Regions from separate parts of the Burkholderia sp. BC1 genome, predicted to be linked through region 1. Evidence: riboswitches for the same ligand, from Rfam matches in the RefSeq annotation. Region 1 holds a riboswitch; the other holds the start of a gene.
What was found. Region 1 has a riboswitch for cobalamin ahead of cobA (uroporphyrinogen-III C-methyltransferase). Riboswitches for the same ligand answer to the same signal wherever they lie in the genome.
Positions count from the first base shown of each region.

Region 2: another riboswitch for cobalamin. It lies ahead of ACSHSS_RS05440 (TonB-dependent receptor domain-containing protein); the one in region 1 lies ahead of cobA (uroporphyrinogen-III C-methyltransferase).

Region 1 is NZ_JBQYLP010000008.1:37,197-43,203, reverse strand. It holds gene ACSHSS_RS05950 (HoxN/HupN/NixA family nickel/cobalt transporter) at 1-581, opposite strand, end outside; cobalamin riboswitch at 754-1,012, opposite strand; cobalamin riboswitch at 1,064-1,297, shown strand; gene cobA (uroporphyrinogen-III C-methyltransferase) at 1,471-2,235, shown strand; gene ACSHSS_RS05940 (cobalamin biosynthesis protein) at 2,235-2,609, shown strand; gene cobO (cob(I)yrinic acid a,c-diamide adenosyltransferase) at 2,637-3,239, shown strand; gene ACSHSS_RS05930 (cobyrinate a,c-diamide synthase) at 3,243-4,547, shown strand; gene ACSHSS_RS05925 (M20 aminoacylase family protein) at 4,597-5,760, opposite strand.
Region 2 is NZ_JBQYLP010000007.1:78,146-84,152, forward strand. It holds gene ACSHSS_RS05440 (TonB-dependent receptor domain-containing protein) at 1-1,773, opposite strand, end outside; cobalamin riboswitch at 2,056-2,249, opposite strand; gene ACSHSS_RS05445 (hypothetical protein) at 2,471-2,770, shown strand; gene ACSHSS_RS05450 (class I SAM-dependent methyltransferase) at 2,805-3,623, opposite strand; gene ACSHSS_RS05455 (hypothetical protein) at 3,874-4,110, opposite strand; gene ACSHSS_RS05460 (threo-3-hydroxy-L-aspartate ammonia-lyase) at 4,200-5,180, opposite strand; gene ACSHSS_RS05465 (helix-turn-helix transcriptional regulator) at 5,242-5,937, opposite strand.

The DNA.
Region 1 (6,007 bases):
CAGCTGCGCGACACGAGCCGGAACAGCGGCCGGAACAGGCGCGCGAGCACGCCGCGCCGGTTCAGCAGCATGTCGAGATCGGCGTCGACGATCGCGTCGCCGCGCCGTGCCGCGCGAAACGTCCGGTACACGGAGATCAGGATCAGCAGGTTCGCGGCCGCGAGCACGAGCAGGAAGAACGCGGACACGCTCGTGCTGATCACGCCGCCCCACGTCTTCATGCTCTCGAAGCGCGCGAGCGACGCGGCGGTCAGCGCAACCGCGACCGACATCACGATCACGACCGTCGAATGCCCGAGCGAGAAGAACAGCCCCGCGCCGAGCGGGCTGCGCCCTTCCTGCATCAGCTTGCGCGTGCCGTTGTCGATGGCGGCGATATGATCCGCGTCGACGGCGTGACGCAGCCCGAAGACATACGCGAGCAGCGCGGTGCCGAGCAGCACCGGCTGCCCGTGAAACGCGATGAACGCCCAGATCCACGCGCCGACGTTGAACGCGACGAGCAGCGAATAGATGGCGACAATCTTGCCGCGCAGCCCCGACGGGCTGTCGTTGAACAGACGTAAGAAAGAATCGAGCATGGTGCTCCGCGATGAACGGTCGACATGTGACTGCCAACACGGTCCGCACCGTGCCTGCCGGCGCCGCTTGCCTGCCGGTTCGCACCGCGCGCGCGGCCTGACGACGGGAAATCGGAAACGCTCGGGCGTCGGGCGCGCTGCGGCCGTGGACGATGCGCCGCCTCCCCGCGGCGCTGTACCCCCCGTCTCGGCCGGTATCCGGGCTGACGAACACGCCGCTTCGCCTTCCCGGATACGCGAGGCATCCAGTGGCGTCGTCCGCACGCGCGTGGCGTGCGGCGAAGCGGCGCTGCATCGCGGAGCGATGCGTTCGCTTACCGTTGCGGGGGCAGCACAGGTTGGCTCGACTGCGGGGCAGCCGCACTCCCTGTTTCCCGTTTAACTGCGCGTGCAGGAACGCACGCGCGAGCACCGAAACGCGTGCGAGTGTAGGCTCCGGCGCCGGGCCGCGTCAAGGCGAACGGCGGCCGCGATCGCTGTGCTATCGTATGCGCCGCGTTCGGTGCTCGCATGCGCAATCCGCGCATGCAGTTAAACGGGAAACAGGAGGCGGAGCATCGCCCGGCCTGTGCTGTCCCCGCAACGGTACGCCGCCCGCGCGATGCGCCTTGCGCACGCGCCCATGCCGCCCACGATGCCACTGCCCTTCAGCGGGCGGGAAGGCTGCGGCCTGGCAAGCGGCCAGCCCGGATACCGGCCGACGCAAGGGGCGAGCGCCGCGCTCGCCGAACGCCCGATCCGCGGGGGACGGAGAGTGTGCGCGTTGTCATCCGCCCGCTACGGGCGCTTCGTTTCGCTCCGTCATGTCACGCCATTTCGCAGGCCGTCCGCGCGCGGCCGTTTCGTCGCCCCGTCCCGTCTCGTCACGGCGCGCGCCGTGCTGCGCGCGATGAGCCGCGCATGGCTCGTCGGCGCCGGTCCCGGCGACGCCGACCTGCTGACCCTGAAGGCCGTCCGCGCGATCGCGGCCGCCGACGTGCTGCTCGTCGACGATCTCGTCAACCGCGAGGTGCTGCGCCATGCGCGCGCGGACGCGCGGATCGAGCACGTCGGCAAGCGCGGCGGTCATGCGTCGACGCCGCAGGCCGAGATCGTCTCGACGATGCTCGCGCATCTACGCGCGGGCCGCAGCGTCGCGCGGCTGAAAGGCGGCGATCCGTTCGTGTTCGGCCGCGGCGGCGAGGAACTGCTCGCGCTCGGTGCGGCAGGCATTGAGGTCGAGGTCGTGAGCGGGATCACGGCCGGCATCGCGGCACCGGCCGCGCTCGGCATTCCGGTCACGCATCGCGGCGACGCACAGGGCGTGATCTTCGTCACCGGACACGGCGCGGGCGCCGACGAGCCGGACTGGCGCGCGCTCGCCGCGACGCGCATGACGATCGTCGTCTACATGGGGATGCGCCGGCTCGAAGCGATCGCCGCCGCGCTGCGCGACGGCGGCCTGCCCGGCGACACGCCGTGCGCGGCGATCGCGAACGCGACGCGCGACACGCAACGGCACGTGCTCGCGACGCTCGACCGGATCGTCGAACGTACGGGCGCCGCCGGCATCGGCTCGCCGGCGATCGTCGTGATCGGCCGCGTCGCCGCGCTGGCCGCCGATCCGGCCGTGCAAGCCGCACTGGCCGGCGGCCGCCGCGCGGAGCGCGCGTGATGCGCGTCGCGCTCGGCATCGGCTTTCGTGCGGGCGTGCGCGCCGCGCAGCTCGACGCGGCCGTGCGTGCGGCGCTCGCGGCGTATCCCGATGCACAGCCGGCGGTCGTCGCGACGCTCGCCGCGAAGTCGCGCGCCCGCGCGCTGCGCACGTTCTGCGCGCGACGCGGCTGGCCGCTCGTCGCGTTCGAGCCCGCGCAACTGGCCGCGTGTGCGCAGCGGGCGGCCAGCGCGCCGTCGGCCGCCGCGCTCGCGCGCTTCGGCGTCGCGGGTGTCGCCGAGCCGTGCGCGCAGCTGGCCGCGCCGCACGGCCGGCTGCTTGCACCGAAAACCATCCGGGACGGCGTGACGGTCGCGCTCGCCGGCCCGCTCTGAACCTTTGCTATCGACAGGACGATTCCGATGAGGACCGATCCCGAATCCCATCAGCGGATGGCCGAGCGCCGCCGCGCCGGCCACGAGAAGAAGCAGGCCGCCGCCGTCAACGAAAAGGGCCTGCTGATCATCCATACGGGCAACGGCAAGGGCAAGAGTACCGCCGCATTCGGCATGGCGGTGCGCGTGCTCGGCCACGGCATGCGGCTCGGCGTCGTGCAGTTCATCAAGGGCGCGCTGCATACGTCGGAGCGCGATTTCCTCGGCGCGGTCGCCGAGTGCGATTTCGTGACGATGGGCGACGGCTATACGTGGAACACGCAGAACCGCGACGCGGACATCGCGACCGCGCGCAAAGGCTGGAACGAGGCGCGCCGGATGATCGAAAGCGGCGAGTACCGGATGGTGATTCTCGACGAGCTGAACACGGTGCTGAAGTACGACTACCTGCCGCTCGACGAAGTGCTCGCGACGCTGGCCGCGCGGCCCGCCGACCTGCACGTCGTCGTGACCGGCCGGCATGCGCCCGACGCGCTGATCGACGCGGCCGACCTCGTCACCGAAATGCGGCTCGTCAAGCATCCGTACAAGGAGCAAGGCGTGAAGGCGCAGCGCGGCGTGGAGTTCTGAGCGATGCCGGCCTGTCCCGCACTGTTCGTCAGCGCACCGGCGTCCGGCCAGGGCAAGACGTCGGTGACGGCCGGTCTCGCGCGGCTGCATCGGCGGCTCGGCCGCCGCGTGCGCGTGTTCAAGACGGGGCCGGATTTTCTCGATCCGATGCTGCTCGAGCGAGCGAGCGGCGCGCCCGTGCATGCGCTCGATCTCGGCATGGTCGGCGAGGCCGGCTGTCGCGCGCTGCTCGCCGACGCCGCGCGCGACGCGGACCTGATCCTGATCGAAGGCGTGATGGGCCTGTTCGACGGCACGCCGAGCAGTGCCGATCTCGCGGCCGCGTTCGGCGTGCCGATCGTCGCGGTGATCTCCGCGAAATCGGTCGCGCAGACGTTCGCGGCCATCGCGTTCGGACTTGCGCGCTTCCGCCCCGGCCTGCCGTTTCACGGCGTGTTCGCGAACCACGTCGGCTCCGACCGGCACGCGGCGCTGCTGCGGCAGGCGCTGCCCGACGATCTGCGCTGGCTCGGGCATTTGCCGGCCGATGCGGCGCTCGCGTTGCCGGAACGGCATCTCGGCCTGCACCAGCCGGACGATATCGCCGATCTCGACGCGCGGCTCGATCGCGCGGCCGATGCGCTCGCGCACACGGCGCTCGCGGCGTTGCCGCCCGCGATCGGCTTCGCGCCGCCGGCCGTGGCCGCGCCGCTGCCGCACATGCTCACCGGCAAGCGGGTCGCGATCGCGCGCGATGCCGCGTTCTCGTTCATCTACCCGGCCAATCTCGCGCTGCTCGACGCGCTCGGCGCGCAGGTGCGGTACTTTTCGCCGCTCGCCGACGAGCCGGTGCCCGATGAATGCGACGCGCTGTTTCTGCCGGGCGGCTATCCGGAATTGCATGCGCGTACGCTCGCCGCGAATCGGACGAGCGCGGCGACGATCCGCGCCCATGCGGCGGCCGGGCGGCCGATCGTCGCCGAATGCGGCGGAATGCTCTATCTATGCGAATCGTTGACCGACGTCGACGGCACGACGACGCCGATGCTCGGGCTGCTGCCCGGCCATGCGACGATGCAGCGCCGCTTCGCGGCGCTCGGCATGCAGCAGCTCGACACGCGGGCCGGCACGCTTCGCGGCCACACGTTCCACTATTCGCGGCTCGCGACGCCGCTGGCGCCGGCCGCGATCGCGCAGCGCCCGGGCGACGACGCGCGCAGCGGCGAAGCCGTCTATCGCGTCGGCGCGATCGTCGCGACCTACATGCACCTGTACTGGCCGTCGAATCCGCACGCGACGGCCGCGCTGTTCACCGGCGACGCATTCTGACGATGCGCGAGCCGGCGCGGCGATGCCGGTGCGCGGTCCGGCCGGCGCATCAGACGAGAAACGCCTCGGTCAGCTTGACCCAGTACGACGCGCCGGTCGGCAGCGCCGCGTCGTTGAAGTCGTAGCCGGGGTTGTGCACCATGCAGCCGCCCTCGCCGTCTCCGTTGCCGATGATCAGATAGCAGCCCGGACGCCGTTCGAGCAGGAACGCGAAATCCTCGCTGCCGGTGAGCGGCACCATCGCGTCGATCAGGTTCGCTTCGCCGACCCACTCGCGCGCGACGCCTTGCGCGAACGCGGTCATCTCCGCATCGTTGACGAGCACCGGATAGCGGCGCTGATAGTCGATCGTCGCGGTTGCGCCGAACACCGCGGCCTGCGCGTGCACGACTTCCTTGATCCGCGTCTCGAGCAGATCGCGCACCTCGGGCTTCAGCGCGCGCACCGACAGCCGCATCTGCGCGCGGTCGGGAATGACGTTCGGCGCTTCGCCCGCATGGATCGCGCCGACCGTGACGATCGCCATGTCGAGCGGCGGCACGTTGCGCGACACGATCGTCTGCAGCGCGATCACGATCTGCGCGCAGACGACGACCGGATCGATCGCGCGATGCGGCACCGCGCCGTGGCCGCCGCGCCCCTGCACGTCGATGATCACCGTGTCCGACGACGCCATGAACGGCCCCGGCAGGAAGCCGAAGTGTCCGGTCGGAAAGCCCGGCATGTTGTGCATCGCGAAGATCGCATCGCACGGGAACAGCTCGAACAACCCGTCGTCGAGCATTTTCTTCGCGCCGCCGAGCCCTTCCTCGGCCGGCTGGAAGATCAGGTTCAGCGTGCCGGAGAAGCAGCGTTCGCGCGCGAGATGCTTCGCGGCCGCGAGCAGCATCGCGGTGTGGCCGTCGTGCCCGCATGCGTGCATCTTGCCGGCGATCGTGCTCTGGTACGGCAGCCCCGTCGCCTCGAGGATCGGCAGCGCGTCCATGTCGGCGCGCAACCCGAGACGCCGCGTGCCCTGGCCGACCGTCAGCTGCGCGACGACGCCCGTGCCGCCGAGCCCGCGATGCACGGTGTAGCCCCATGCGCGCAGTTGCTCGGCGACGAGGTCGCTCGTCGCGAATTCCTCGAAGCCCAGCTCGGGGTGCGCGTGGATGCGATGCCGAATCTCGATCATTTCGTCGGCGAGGCCGGCGGGAATCACGCTGTGCGTCACGGTGTCGTCTCCTTGTATGCGGGGAAAGATGCACGCAAGGATAGTCCGTTCGGCGGCAACCCGGCAGCCGGAAAGTCGTCACGGCGGCAACCGTCGGTTGCCGGCTTCAAGAGCGCGCGCGGTCGCCCGGCAGGAAGACGGCATGGTTGAGTAAAGTACTTTTCTGTCAACGACATAGTGTCAGGATGTTCATTTTTTGACGAATGTACATTTTTTGTGTACGCTCTTCGAAAAGTGAACAACCGCG
Region 2 (6,007 bases), on a different contig from region 1:
CGACGGCAGATAGGTCGCGTTGGCCGGATCGTCGAACGTCGTGCCGCCGTACAGCAGCGATGCACCGGTGCTCAGCGCATGCAGATGCAGTTCGTCCCACGTGTGATCGACGCTGACGCTGACCGTCTGACGCGGCCGGCGGTTCAACCATGTGCGATTCGTCACGTCCTGCGGATTCAGGAAGCCGACCGCAACGCTGACAGGCGTCGAGCGGCCGAGCGTGCCCTTGTACGACAGATCGATCCCGCGAATATGCGCGCGGCCGATATTGATCGGCCCGAACGTGACGGGATCGTATGCGATCAGGTTGTGAACGCGCGTGTCGTAGAGCGCGGCCGTGAACGTGCCGATCGCCGTGTTCGCGTCGAGCGCGGCTTCGACCGAATTGCTGCGTTCCGGGCTGAGCCGCGGATTGCCGTAACCGGGGTAGTACAGATCGTTGAAGGTCGGCAGCCGGAACGCGTTGCCGTACGACACGCGCGCGGTGTAGACGGGCGTGATCGCCCACGCGAGCGCCGCGTTGCCGGTGTTCACCGCGCGGCCGGCGATGATCTCGTGACGGCCGGCCATGAACATCGTGACCTTGCCGAGCGTGATCGACTGATGCAGCGAGAACGCGGAGTCGTTGCGCGTCGGCACGCCGCCCGCCACGTCATTCGGCAGGAATGCCTGCTCGCGCGTGAAGTCGTACGCGAGCTTCGTCTCGCCGGCCAGCGGCTGCCCGAACAGCGTGAGCCCGCGGGTCTGATGCGTCAGCGACGTCGACGTGCTGATTCGTTGCGAGTCGATCCGGTCGGTCGCGATGGTCCGATCGCCCGCATAGAAGAACTGCCGATCGTTCGCATAACCGAAGGACTGATCGAACTGCGTGTCGGGCGTGATGTCGACGTGGAGCGATACGCCGGTCGTCAGCTGATGATCGAGCTCGCGGTTCGCGCCGCCGGCATTGTCGTACGACAGATCGGAGCGGTGATAGAGCGCGAACGTCGAGACCGACCAGTTGTCGCGCGCGTAGCCGAGCCGCGCGTCGACGTCCTGCGCATGGTACGGATTGCGGCCGTCCTCGTGACCGTATGCGAACGGCCGCGTCGCGTCGATGCCGGCCGTCGCGTAATCGTGCAGGCCGAGCGAGTAGGTGAGGCCGCCGAGCGCGGCGAGCGGTCCGGTCGACGGCACGGTGCCCGACGTGCGCAGCTGCGTGTCGAACGTCTTGTTGGAGCCGCCGCCGAACGATACCGTCGTGCGGTTCGGCTGGTTCGACGCCCGGCGCGTGAACAATTGCACGACGCCGCCCATCGCGTTCGCGCCGAACGATGCGGCGGCCGGCCCGGAAATCACCTCGACGCGTTCGAATGCCTCGGTCGGCAGGTCGGACCACGGCGCGATCCCGGTGGTCGGCGAGCCGATCCGGATGCCGTCGACGAACACCGCAACCTGGTTCGCCGACGAGCCGCGGATGCTGACCGACGCGGTCGAGCCCGGACCGCCGTTCTGCGACACCGTGACGCCCGGCAGCGTCGCGAGCGCCTGCGTGATGCTTGGATCGCTCGGCGACAGGCGGTCGAGATCGTCGCGCGTGAGCACCTGCGTGCTCGCATAGCGGCGATCGAACGATTCGGGCAGATGGCGCGTGTCGGTAACGGTGATGGCCGGCAGCGCGGTGTCGTTCGACGGCTGCGCCGGCTGCTGCGCCGCGCCGTCGCCGGCGGCGTGCGCGAGCGGCGACAGGAACGCGGTGATGCTGGTCGTGGCAAGGAGATGTCGGAGATTCATGAAGCGTGAGTCGTTATCGTGATGCGGGCGTGGCGGCGACGTGGGCGCAGGGCGCGCCGCTGTCGCGCGGCGGTGGCGTGGCCCGGCGAGGCCGGCACGTGTCGCCGAACCGGGTGCGCGCGGGCGCGCGAACGCGCGCGCACGGCAGCGTGCGTGCCGTGCGCAGGCAAACGGATGCGGAAGCGGTGGACATCTGACGGATCCTGAGGTCGGGCCGTCCTTGCAACGGGCGACCGCCGGCGGCGGCGCTTGCGCATCGGGACACCCCGCCCGTTGCGGCTGCTTGGACCTCGGTCGATGGCTGGTCTCCTGGCTCGCGGGTCGCCGCCCGGTGCCCGCCTTCCCGGTTTCCCAGTGGCGCGAAGGGCACGGACTCGCCGCTTACAGTTGCGGGGGCAGCCGCAGATTCCGGCGTGCGCCGTCACTGCGTTCCCATTTGATCCCGTCTCGCGGGAACCATCAGCGCGCAAGGGTAAGGGGCAGGGCTTTCGCGCGTCAATCTTTCATGCACGCACCGGCGCGAAAAAACCACGCGCCGCGGCTTGCAGCGAGGCCGCGTTTCCGATGCGGCGTGCGACGCGTTTGGTATGACGAATCGTCGAGGGATGCATGCGACGACGCGCGCCGGCGCCGTTGCGCTGTCCTGCTGCGCGCCCGGATAATGACGCGGCGCGCGCCGTGCGCGCAGGAGAGGCCCATGCAATTTCCGACGGGATCCGTGACCGCGCTCAGTTCGGCCGCCGCGACGATGTTTTCGATGGGCATGCTGTTCCTCGGCTACTGGGGGCTGCACGAGCAAACGCCATGGCAGTTCGGCGACTATGTCGTGATCGCGCTTGCACTTTCCGGCTTCGCCTGCCTCGGGAGCGTGCCGTTTTTCGCGACGTCGCCGATGAAGCGCGCCGACGACGAAACGCAGATCGCCGTCGCGCGCCGCGTGTTCCTCAGCGGCGCGATTGCGGTGTGGTGCAGCATCCTTGCGTCGTTGATCCTGTAGCGCGCACCGTTAGCGCGCCCGACTGCGTCGGCCGTCAGCGGCTTGCGCCGAACACGTGCGCCTGGATCTTGCCGTCCACCGGCCCCGCACCGAACCGCTCGGCAATCGCCTCCGTGCATGCGGTGGTCGCGTCCGACAGCGTGTCGGGACCGATCGCCTCGAGCTCGCTGCGCAGCGGCGTGCCGTGGCAGTAGGCGATCGCCGGCACGCCGGGCGTCGCCGCGCGGCTGTGCGCCGGCACCGTGTCGCAATACAGCAATGATGAAAAGCCGGCCGCACGCACGTCGGCTTCGACCGTCGCGCGATCGTGGTAGCCGTGCGGCACGCGCGCGAGAAAGGTGGGCGGACGATCGGGGTAGCGCCGCGCGAGCGTCTGCGTGACCGTATCGGCAAATTCGTTTTCGGCGAGCCGGTCCCACACGTTGAACAGCAGCGTGCCGCCCGGTTTCAATACGCGGTGCGCTTCGGCAAATGCGCGCGGCTTGTCCGGGAAAAACATCGCGCCGAACTGACAAATCACGAGATCGAAGCTCGCGTCGCCATACGGCAACCGCTGCGCATCGGCCTGTTGCCAGACGACCGGCCGGCACGTGCCGACTTCCGCCGCGCGGTCGAGCATCGGCCGGTTGAGGTCGGTTGCGACGAGCGTTGTGCCGTCCGGCAGCGCGCGGGCCAGCACGCGCGTCAGCGCACCGGTGCCGGCCGCGAGCTTGAGCACGCGCGTCGGCGCGATGATCGCGGCGCGCTTGGCGAGGTCGATCGCGTATGGCTCGAACAGCAGCGGCACGAGCAGCGTGTCGTAGAGCGCCGGGATCGAGCCGGCGAACAGCGTGTCCGCATCATGGGGTTGCATCGTTGCCGCCTTGCGCGACATGCGCGCCGTTGGACGAGCCGGTTCTCTCAGCGTAGATCGCACCGTTGCGCGCGGCCACGCTCGTTTTCCTGCATCGACGTGCTGCGTGTGTCGGTACGCGCGCGTATGCACGCGGGACGCCCAACGAGCGAGCCGGGCACGCATGATGCAGATTCGACTGCTGCGAGCTGCGTCGCTGCTTGCAAGGGGCGGACGAACGCGCCGATACCCGCGTTCGCCGTATGTGCGCTTACAGATGCGCAGCGCCGTGCGAGCGGCCGGACGGATCGCCGCCGCGATCGGGCGGCGTATTGTTCTGATCGATCTTCGCGAGCACGAAGCGCGGCGCGGGCAACGCGCGCGACGTGCACGGCGCGGCGGCGCACGGCGAAGCGAGCGCCGCACCGGACGGCACGGCGGCCGGGTGAGCGAACGCCGACAGGGAAGCGGCCGTCAATGCGGCGGCGACGATCGCATGCGTGTTCATGGCAACTCCTTCACGACGGACTGCGGGGATACCTCGTCAGTCTAGGTCGCGAAACTTAACGCGACGTGAAGGATGCGTTGCCGCTTCGCTCAGCTTTGCGGCCGGCTCGCGAGCAATGCGCTGAACGCGTCGAGATCGACGTTGCCGCCGCTGATCACGATGCCGACGCGCTTGCCCTTCAGTTCGTCCTTCATGCGTCGCGCGCCGGCGAACGACAGACAGCCGGTCGGCTCGACGACAATCTTCATACGCGCCGCGAACAGGCGCATGCAGTCGACGAGGTCGTCGTCGGTCGCCGTGAGGATGTCGTCGACGTCGCGGCGGATGATCGGAAACGTGATGTTGCCGAGATGCTGCGTCTGCGCGCCGTCGGCGATCGTGCGCGGCGTGTCGATGTGGACGATCGCGCCCGAGCGGAACGATTGCTGACCGTCGTTGCCGGCTTCCGGCTCGACGCCGTACAGCCGCGCGTCCGGCGACAGCGCGCGCGTGGCGAGCGCGGTGCCCGACAGCAGACCGCCGCCGCCGAGCGGCGTGAATACCGCGTCGAGCGGGCCGACTTCGTCGAACAGCTCCATGGCAGCGGTGCCCTGACCGGCGATCACGTCCGGATGATCGTACGGCGGAATCAGTGTGAGCCCGTCGCGTTCCGCGAGTTCGCGGCCGATCTGCTCGCGATCCTCGGTGTAGCGGTCGTAGGTGACGACGGTGCCGCCGTAGCCGCGCGTCGCGGCGATCTTCGCGGCCGGCGCATCCTGCGGCATCACGATCGTCGCCGGAATCCCGAGCATGCGAGCGGACAGCGCGATCGCCTGCGCATGATTGCCCGACGAAAACGCAACGACGCCGCGGCGGCGCTGTTCCGCATCGAAGCGCGAGAGCGCGTTGAATGCGCCGCGAAACTTGAACGCACCCATGCGCTGCAGGTTCTCGCACTTGAAGAACACCTGCGCGCCGAGCGCGTCGTCGACCGTGCGCGACGTCATCACAGGCGTGCGGTGCGCGTGGCCGGCAATTCTCGCCGCCGCGGCGGCAACGTCGTCGAAGCTGGGGAGGGGCAATGAGTTCATGAGTCGCTCGAGTGAAAGAGTCCGTCAACAGCCGGGCACGGCGGCATGCCGCGTCCGCGCATCATTTCGCATCGTTGTACACCGTCGCGCGCGACACGCCGAGATGCTGCGACACGATCTCCATCGCGCGCCGGATCTCGAGCAAGCCGTCCGCCTTCAACGTCTGCATCAGTTCACGACGCTGCTCCGTCTTCAGCTCGCGCGGCGTGGCGGCAAGCCGCGTCGCGAACGCGTCGATCCGCTGACGGATCGCATCGGCGCCCGCCGGGTCGAGCGTGTCGGCCACCGCGTCGCCGTCGGTGCTGCAGAATTGCGTGAGCATGTGCTGAAAGCCGCGGAACAGCGTGACGTCCGCATTCAGGCACAGGGCGGCCACGTAGCGCCCGGTCGAATCCTTGATGCCGATCGAGGTGCTTTTCGCCGTGCGGCCGTCCGCGAAGCGGTTGGGGTAGTTGGCGAGCACAGGCGGGAAATCGTCGTCGGCGATGCGCGCGAGCCCGAGTTCGGTGGCCGGATCGCCGATCGCGCGGCCCGACAGATTGTTGTGAATCGCGAGGATCGCCTGCTTCGGCGTGCGCAGATCATGCACGACGACTTCGGTGAACGGCGCGAACATCTGGCCGAGCCCTTCGGCGATGCGCTGCACCTGTTCGATCAGCGAGGCCTGCTCCGATTTCAACGACACCGCCGATGCGGCGGGCCGGCCGCTCGTGCGCTTCGCTTGCGCAGCGGCGGACGTTCGCGCTTTCTTCTTCATCGGCGCACGCTGCATGTAAACGACGAGATTGCCGTGCGCACGCCGGCATGAAAACGTGCGCCGGTTCCGT